DNA from 2 places in the Kerstersia similis genome. Region 1 is predicted to be linked to the other one. Evidence: predicted binding sites of a transcription regulator. Region 1 holds the regulator's gene; the other holds the start of a gene.
The links. The regulator LexA, encoded in region 1, represses DNA repair genes until DNA is damaged. The targets are predictions, from matches to a motif close to ACTGTATNNNNATACAGT.

Region 1 (4,431 bases):
TGCGAGGCCAGGCGGCCATAGCGATTGTTTTGTGCAGACATGAGATTGTGCGCTTCTTGTGCGTCGATAGCATGGAGAAAACGGAATATATCAGCTTGATGGAGACGGCGCTCCCGGTGCTTGATGCGGCGGCAATGCAGGGGGCAGGGTTATGCAGGAAAGCCGTTGCATTGTCTGGCAATATCGGTGGATTTCTGTCCAGATGGATTGCCAGGGAGGTTTCATGGGTATGCGCGCAGGGTCGGTATCCGCGTGGGTAGCAGGTTTTCTTGCGGTACTGATTTCATATGCGGGGCCGTTGCTGATTTTTATCCAGGCAGCGCATGTCGGGAATATCGCACCGGAGATGTTGGCTTCCTGGATATGGGCCATTTCGATAGGCGCGGGTGTCAGCGGCCTGTTGCTGAGCTGGTGGCTGAAGATTCCGGTCATTACGGCATGGTCGGCGCCGGGCACGGCCCTGTTGATTACCCTGTTTCCCGAAATTTCCATGGCTCAGGTCGTGGGGGCATACATTCTGGCTGCGCTATTGGTGTTGCTGGTCGGGGTGACCGGATATTTCGATAAATTGGTGCGCGCCATTCCTCGTGGTATCGCCGCGGGCATGATGGCGGGTATTCTGTTCCAGTTCGGTACCCAGGCATTTACTGCGGCCGGAAAAATGCCCGCGCTGGTCTTTGCCATGCTGGCGGCCTATTTCGTCTGTAGGCGGCTGTGCCCGCGCTATACGGTGGTGGTTGTGGCCTTGACAGGGTTTGTAGTGGCCCTGGGCCAGCAACTGACCGATTTTTCCAGCCTGACCTTGTCGTGGACCCAGCCCATATTCGTCGTGCCGCAGTTCGACTGGGTGTCGTTCCTGAGCCTGGCCTTGCCGCTGACGATCGTCAGTCTGACGGGGCAGTTCCTGCCTGGCATGGCGGTGATGCAGTTGTCCGGTTACCAGATGCCGGCGCGGCCGGTCATCATGGTGACGGGTCTGGCGTCATTGGCCACGGCTTTCTTTGGCGGTGTGACGATTGTCCTGTCCGCCATTACTGCTGCACTGTGTACGGGTAAGGATGCTCATCCAGAGAAGGACAAGCGTTATATCGCAGGTATTGCCAATGGCGTTTTTTACCTGATCGGCGGAACCTTTGCCGGGACGATTGTCCTGTTGTTCAAGGCCGTTCCGGCCGAACTGGTCGCCATTCTTGCAGGTCTGGCGTTGATAGGCGCCATTGTTTCCAATATGACCCTGGTGGTGGAGGATGCTGCGCACCGAGAGGCAGCAACCATCACTTTTCTGGCGACGGCCTCAGGCATGACCCTCTGGGGCTTTGGTTCTGCTTTCTGGGGAATCGTCATCGGCATGCTGGCCCATGGCATCATGAGCGGCTTCAGGCACGCGAGCGAGTAGCGCGGCAGTATGCCGGCTGATGGCAGGCTGCGCTGCCATGCACCCGCCATGCCAGAAGACTGGCATGGCGGAGGGCAATCAGTGCAGAGCCTGTGCGCGGATCAGGCCGATGGCAATGCCTTCCAGGGCGAAATGCTGGCCCGGACGAATTTCGATGACGGGGTAGTCTGGGTTTTCGGGTAGCAGGCGCAGGCCTTGGCGGTCTTGGCTGAGCCGCTTGACGGTGACTTCGTCGTCGATGCGGGCGACGACGATCTGGCCGTTGCGGGCTTCGCTGGCTTTGCGTACGGCCAGCAGGTCGCCTTCCAGAATGCCGGCGTCGCGCATGCTCATGCCGCGTACTTTGAGGAAGTAGTCTGGCCGGGTGTCAAACAGGGCAGGGTCCACACGCACTTCACGCTCAATGTGCTCCGCCGCGAGTATGGGGCTGCCAGCGGCAACACGGCCGACCAGCGGCACTAGCGCGGATTCGAAATCCGTATGCTGCGCCTGGAGCGCGGGAGACTCTTCAGCCTGCGACAGCCGGATGCCGCGCGAGGTGCCAGGGGTCAGGATGATGGCGCCTTTGCGCGCCAGCGCCTTGAGGTGGTCTTCCGCTGCATTCGGGGAACGGAACCCGAGCGCCTGGGCAATTTCGGCGCGAGTGGGAGGAAAGCCTGTGCCTTCCAAAGACTGGCGGATGAAATCGAGGATCTGTTGCTGGCGCGCGGTGAGCTTGATGGTCATGATTTTGGCTGTATGGACATACAGGGCCAATTTTGTCGGACTTGCGCCCGGAAAGCAAGCCTGGATCAGGCTTTGAGGCAGTTTTTTGCCCTATCCGGCGGGGTTTTTGTCATTTTGGCGGGTTTTCCCGGTTTTTAGCGAAGATGACACGCACCGTCGGCGGTTGGCGGCGCGTGTCGGGGCCGGCGGCCAGCGACGCGACAGCGCGGGTTCAGCGCCTGTCCGGTTCCGCCAGGATGAGGTAATCATGGCCATGGCGCAGTCCCTGTTCCTGTCGGCACAGGGCATGTGCCTGGGCCCGCAGCGTTTGCACGTGTTCCATGAGTGATAGCGCCAGTTGCCTGTCTTGGATCCGGCCCAGGCGTTGCGCGCACATATCGAGCTGGCTGTCGATGAAGCGGGCGCCGTAGCGTATGGGATAGCGCTGTACATCGAGCGCCCGGAAGCCCGCAGTGCGCAATTGGCGCAAGACCCACTCCAATGGATATTCACGGTAGGGGCTTTCCCCCGCCAATAGCAGGCAGGCATCGCGCAGGCGTCCGATTTCCGTGACGGCCGCACCGGCCGGATCGTCTGGAAAGGTGGTGACATACGGTTCCAGGCCAATCACATACAGTCGGCCCTTGACCAGGGGCCGCAGACGTTCAAACAGCCTGTCCTGCCAATAGGGAGCAAAGCCTTCGATGGCACCCAGCAGGTAGTCCGCCAGGACGGTGTCGTAACGCTCACCGCGCAGCAGGTCTGCATCCATCCAGTTGCCCAGCAAGAGCCTGTCCTGGGCTCGCAGACGGCCTTCCGTGGCTGCCTGCACGTTGGCGAGCATGGCTGGCGCACCGGTGACGGCAGTCCAGGCTTCGGTATCCTGGGACAGCAGCCAGGAGATCGAGGCGCGGCCAGTGCCGGCATCGAGGAAGCGCCCCCAGGGCAGGCCGTTCTGGAGCCGTGCGACTTCCGCGTAGAGCGAGCGAGGGCCAGCGCCTGCCGGCGCTGGCGTCACAGGGGGCTGGCTCAAAACTCGATTCCTACGCCTGCCATGACGCTGCGGCCTTGGATTGGTGCCGCGCGCGAAATGAAAGAGACATGGTTGTAGGCGACCCGGTTCAAGAGGTTGCTGCCTTGCACATAAAGGCGGTAGCGCGTGCTGTCGAGCTTGCCATGGTAGGACAAGCCGGCATTGACCATGTTGTAGCCAGGAGTATCGTCTTCGTAGCTGGCGATCTTGTTCTGGCTGAATACCCGGTAGTATTCCAGGAAGCCGTGCCACTGTTGCCAGCTGGCATGGGTGCGCAGGCCCAGGCGCGCGGCGGGAATGCGTGGCAGGTTGGATTGCGGGTCGCGCAGCTTGCCGCGGATATAGTCACCAAACAGGGTGGCGCTCAAGCCTTTGCTGTATTGATAGGTCAGGTCCGCTTCCAGGCCGGTAAAGCTGGCGTCGCGCTGGGTGTATTCGATCAGGCGGAAGTCTTCGAATTGATCCAGGGTTTCGGCATAAATATAGCCATCGACACGGCTGTGGTAGGCGTTCAGTGCGAAGCTGATATCCCCGTCGTCTTTGCGCAGGCCAAACTCTACGGTGTTGGCTGTTTCCCGGCCCAGGTCGGTATTGCCGCGCTCATAGGTATTGGTCGCCAGGTGTACGCCTTTGGCATACATTTCCTGGGCGTTGGGCAGGCGTTGCGAACGCGAGAACGAGACCGTGGCGGCATAGCCGGGAGTGAAGTCCCAGATGGCAGCAGCAGATAAGGAGTTGGCGTGGTCGCTCTTGCCGGGCTGCGTCCCGGCGGTGGGGGTCAGGCGTTGCCATTCTTGGCGGGCGCCGACTTCAAAGCGCCAGTCGTCATGACGGTATTCTTCCAGCAGGAACAGGCCCGTGCTGCTGGTGCGGGTGCGCGGAACAAAACTTTCCAGGCCGGTGGATTCAAAATGGGAGCGCGCGGTTTGCAGGCCCACGACACCGTGCCAGCGGCCTAGTGGCTGATGTTGCAGTTCCAGGCGCAAGTCGCGCCCACGGTTGGTGAATGTGGTGGCCGTGATGCCTTCATCGCGTTCGTCGTGACGGTAATCGGTATGGCTGGCGCGTAGCCGCAGCTGGTCGAAACCGGGCAGGGGGTTGCGCAGTTCGCCGCGCAGGTCTATCCGTTCGCTGCGTAGGTGCGCCGTGGCTGCGTGCTCTTCTCCGTGGTCGTGAGAATGCTCATGATCGTGATCGTTGTCGTGGCTGTGGCTGCCGCAGTGCAGCGTAGCGCCATGGGGGTGGCAGCTTTCGTACTCATGGCTGTGGCCAGGCAGGCCATAGTCGTCCTCGCGGT
Region 2 (4,431 bases), on a different contig from region 1:
CTGAACTGCGGACCGGGCCACAGAATGATCTGTAGATCGAGTTGTAGAGCGGGCTGCGAACCGGGCAGCCTGCCCGGCAGGGGATCGAGCAGCGTCGCTACCCGGCTCCATCGCTGCGGCTTGCCGCGCTGGCACGGCCTCAAACGCATCAGCAGGCTCGGCCATGCCCCCTGGGGGGGCATCAACAAAGCAATCCGACTCGAAATCTTCGTCTTCATCCAAGACTTTGTAGGCATCGCCCAGCGTGGCGCGCAGCGGCGCCGGCCGATTTTCAGTCTCAGCGTCAGCACGCCGATCCGGGTCGTCATGGCGCCTGGAGGCAAACCCACCCAGGCGCCTGTTGCCGTTACGCCAGGCTGAATTCACAAGCGTCAGTCGGCGAAGTCGCCTTCGGCCTCACCCTTGCCCGCTGCCGAGGCGACTGCCGCAGCCCGCAGGGAAATTCCCAGGCTTTCGCGCACCCGGTTTTCAATTTCCACTGCCGTTTCAGGGTGTTCCTTCAGGTACTCGCGGACATTGTCCTTGCCCTGGCCGATGCGCGTGCCGCTGTAGCTATACCAGGCACCGGATTTTTCGACGATCCCTGCCTGCACCCCGAGGTCGATGATTTCGCCTTCACGCGAAATGCCCGAGCCATACATGATGTCGAATTCGGCCTGCTTGAACGGCGGCGAAACCTTGTTCTTGACCACCTTGACGCGGGTTTCATTACCCACGACTTCATCGCCACGCTTGATGGAACCGATACGACGGATGTCCAGGCGAACGGAGGAATAGAACTTCAGCGCATTGCCCCCCGTCGTGGTTTCCGGGTTGCCGAACATCACGCCGATCTTCATGCGGATCTGGTTGATGAAGATCACCATGCAATTCGTGCGTTTGATGGTGGCAGTCAGCTTGCGCAAGGCCTGGCTCATCAGGCGGGCCTGCAGGCCGGGCAGCGAATCGCCCATGTCGCCTTCGATTTCCGCCTTGGGCACCAGCGCCGCGACGGAGTCGATGACGATCAGATCGACCGAACCGGAACGCACCAGCGCATCCGTGATTTCCAAAGCCTGCTCACCGGTATCGGGCTGGGAGATCAGCAGGTCGGACAGGTTCACGCCCAGTTTGGCGGCATACTGCACATCCAGGGCGTGCTCGGCGTCGATGAACGCGCAAGTGCCGCCTATCTTCTGCATTTCGGCGATGACCTGCAAGGTCAGCGTGGTCTTGCCCGAGGATTCCGGACCATAGATTTCCACCACACGGCCACGCGGCAGGCCGCCGACGCCCAGGGCAATGTCCAGCCCCAGCGAACCGGTAGAAACGACCTGGATATCGTGCTCGACCTCGTTGTCGCCATAGCGCATGACGGAGCCTTTGCCGAACTGTTTCTCGATCTGCGACAGCGCGGCGGACAGCGCCTTGGCCTTTTCCGACGCGGCGGCCTTGCTGAGTTTGTCGTCCATGTATGAATCCTTAAGCTGAATAGATGCCCGGAAGCTGACCGGAGCTGCTGAATTGTCTTGCTTGTCTTGCGGAAATGGCTTCCGGGCTGCCCGGCATGGTGGCCAGTGCAAGCCTTCAGGCTTCCTGCCAGGCCATCCCTGCCAGAAAACTTCCTGATGGCCCGCGCGGCGCACCGATAGCCAGGTACCGTCGGCATTATGGCATCAGATTATACTGTACAAAAAACCAGCATGACAAATCCGCCACACCCTGCCGCCATCCGCCTGATCCCGGCTGACGATTCCTGACACTTCCCCACCCGCCTGGCCGCCCTCCCCGCCATGGCGGCATGGGCACTTGTCCATGGAATTATTCAGGACTCTGTCAGACCAGAGCGACTAGACTGGCTTCCATGATGGCGGACACCGGTTCCCCCGCATGGCAGGCGCAGCCCCCCTGTGCCACATGTCCGGTACCGCTTCATCGCTGGCGCCGTGCCCCCGCGAGCAATTCGCACGACGCCGAGCGTTCCCCAACGGCCTGGTCTCTGACCAGGCCGTTTTTTTTTCAGCGCCTGATTCCTTCCCGCTGCGGCCACGCCCAGACTCCCCCGGTGCCGCTGCCGTCCGCCAGCCCGGCCATGATTTGCGGCATCAGCGGAGGCTTGCGCGCCCGCCACCGCCGCCCACGGCCCGCCCCACAGCAGGGCTTGCCGGACAGCGCCCGGCACGAACACCCCTCTGCAGCCTGCTGAAATCAGCCGCACCGGGCGAGCGGGACGCGGCTTCAAATGCATGCGTAACCGGCACAGCCCCCCCTTTTTTCCCGGAATTCCGAGCCTGCCCACCCCAGGGCAGCAAGTCACCGTGCAACTTTTTCAAAAGAAAATATTCGGGGTTTTCCCGGTAAATTCTCAATTGATGGGAATAATTTCCAAGAAAAACGCCACAAATTGATAATCTTTGTCACATCACTCAGTTTGGAGCCCGATGGTGACAACAGATCAATCCGTCGGGGCAGGCGCAGATCGCGTGCTGTTCGTACTGGCTACGCTGGCGCGACACGATGCCCCCCTCAGTATTGCCGCCTTGGCCGAACAGACCGGTCTGGCCCAAAGTACGCTTTATCGGCAGGTCGCCCTGCTCAAGCGATGGGGATTTGTCGCCGAGCATGAAGGCGAATACGGGCCCGGGCCGCTGAGCGTGCAGCTGGCCTGGGGATTCGACCAATCCTCCTATCTGATCCACGAAGCCCAGCCGGATATGGAAGCCCTAGCCGCCGCATCTGGCGAAACCGTCGGCCTGCTGGTCACGGTAAAGGATCAGGCCGTCTGCCTGGACATGGTTGAAAGCCAGCATCCGCTGCGCTGCTCTTTTACTAAGGGGCGCGGCCTGCCGCTGACGCGGGGTGCCTCCGCCAAGTCCTTGCTGGCCTTCATGTCCCCGGCACGCCAACAGGCAGCGCTGAGCTATCTAGCCCAGGACGCCAGCATTGACAGCGCGCGCCTGAACATCGAGTTGAACGCCATTCGCGCCCAGGGATACGCCGTGACCGACAGTGAAGTTGACTCCGGCGTGTGGGGGGTAGGCGTGCCGATTTTCCAACGACCGAATCAAGCCATCGCTTCGATCACGCTGATGGCGCCCTCCACCCGCGCCTCCAAGCGGCCCCAGGCCTTGATCGAGATGACAACGGCCGCAGCCAAACGCATTTCCGCACGGCTGCAACAACGCTAAAAGCCCTGCCTGCTTTCCCGACCGCCTCCTCCCATCAACCCAACCCTTGCGCAGTTCCTGTTTTCTCGCCGCTAACCACGCCGTTCCCTCCCCAGCATCCACTTTCCTAGGATTGACCATGACGACACGTCGCACATTGCTAACCGCCGCCCTGACCCTGAGCCTGGCCTGGGGCGTAAGCCCGGCACACGCGCAGGACACCATACGCGCAGTGACAGACGCCACCTTCCCCCCGATGGAATTCGTCAAGGACGGCCAGCGCACCGGTTTCGATATCGACCTGGTTGAAGCACTGGCCGGCAGGATGGGGAAAAAAGTGGAGTGGATAGACATCGACTTCAAGGGTCTGATCCCCGCACTGCAAGCCGGTCGCGCCGATATCGCCATTTCCGCCATTTACATCACGCCCGAGCGCAGCAAAGTGGTGGATTTCACCGAGCCGTACTACGCCGGCGGCCTGGCTGTGCTGACCAAAAAAGATGGGCCGGTGAATACCGTGCAAGATCTGGACGGCCGCCGGGTGTCGGTTCAGGTGGGGACCAAATCGGTCAACTACCTGAAAGAGCACCACCCCGCCGTGCGGCGCGTAGAAGTCGAGAAGAACCAGGAAATGTTCAACCTGGTGCAGATCGGCCGCGCAGACGCCGCTGTGACCGGCAAGCCCGCCGCCAAGCTGTTCGCCCAAAGTTCGCCCGACATGAAGGTGCTGGACGAACAGATCACGACGGAAGAGTACGGCATCGCAGTCAACAAGAACAACCCCGCACTCACCCGGGAACTGAACGCTGCGCTGGAACAGATCAAGGCCGACGGCAGCTACCAGGCCATCGTCAACAAGTGGTTTGAGGCACCTGCACAATGAACCTGGATTTCGCTCCCGTCTTTGCTGATTTCGATGAGCTGCTCAGTGGGGCCATGGTCACCATCGAGGTGACCGCCTGCGCCCTGCTGCTGGCCTGCCTGATTGGCCTGCTGATCGGTGTGGGCCGGCTCAACCCGAAGCGCTACATCATCTACAACCTGTGCAGCCTGTATCTGCTGCTGTTCCGTGGTACGCCTCTGCTGGTGCAGTTGTTCATCTGGTTCTTCGGCCTGCCGCACTTTGGCATCACCTTGCCGGCATTTGCCTGCGGCGTCTTGGGCCTGGCCATGTATTCGGGCGCCTATGTCTCGGAAATCGTCCGTGGCGCCATCCAGTCGGTTGACCGCGGACAAACAGAAGCGGCCCGTTCGCTCGGGATGTCCTCGGGCATGTCCATGCGCG

Region 2: recA (recombinase RecA) is a predicted target of LexA. The motif match lies at 1,665-1,682, and genes of this name have one in related genera.

What each region holds. Positions count from the first base shown of each region.
Region 1 covers NZ_CBCSIQ010000015.1:31,864-36,294, forward strand. Annotated here, with positions in the region: gene ACNA1V_RS10575 (class I SAM-dependent methyltransferase) at 1-41, opposite strand, end outside; gene ACNA1V_RS10580 (benzoate/H(+) symporter BenE family transporter) at 224-1,396, shown strand; gene lexA (transcriptional repressor LexA) at 1,475-2,122, opposite strand; gene ACNA1V_RS10590 (class I SAM-dependent methyltransferase) at 2,334-3,134, opposite strand; gene ACNA1V_RS10595 (TonB-dependent receptor domain-containing protein) at 3,131-4,431, opposite strand, start outside.
Region 2 covers NZ_CBCSIQ010000001.1:212,225-216,655, reverse strand. Annotated here, with positions in the region: gene recX (recombination regulator RecX) at 1-366, opposite strand, end outside; gene recA (recombinase RecA) at 372-1,451, opposite strand; gene ACNA1V_RS00860 (IclR family transcriptional regulator) at 2,421-3,167, shown strand; gene ACNA1V_RS00855 (transporter substrate-binding domain-containing protein) at 3,286-4,029, shown strand; gene ACNA1V_RS00850 (amino acid ABC transporter permease) at 4,026-4,431, shown strand, end outside.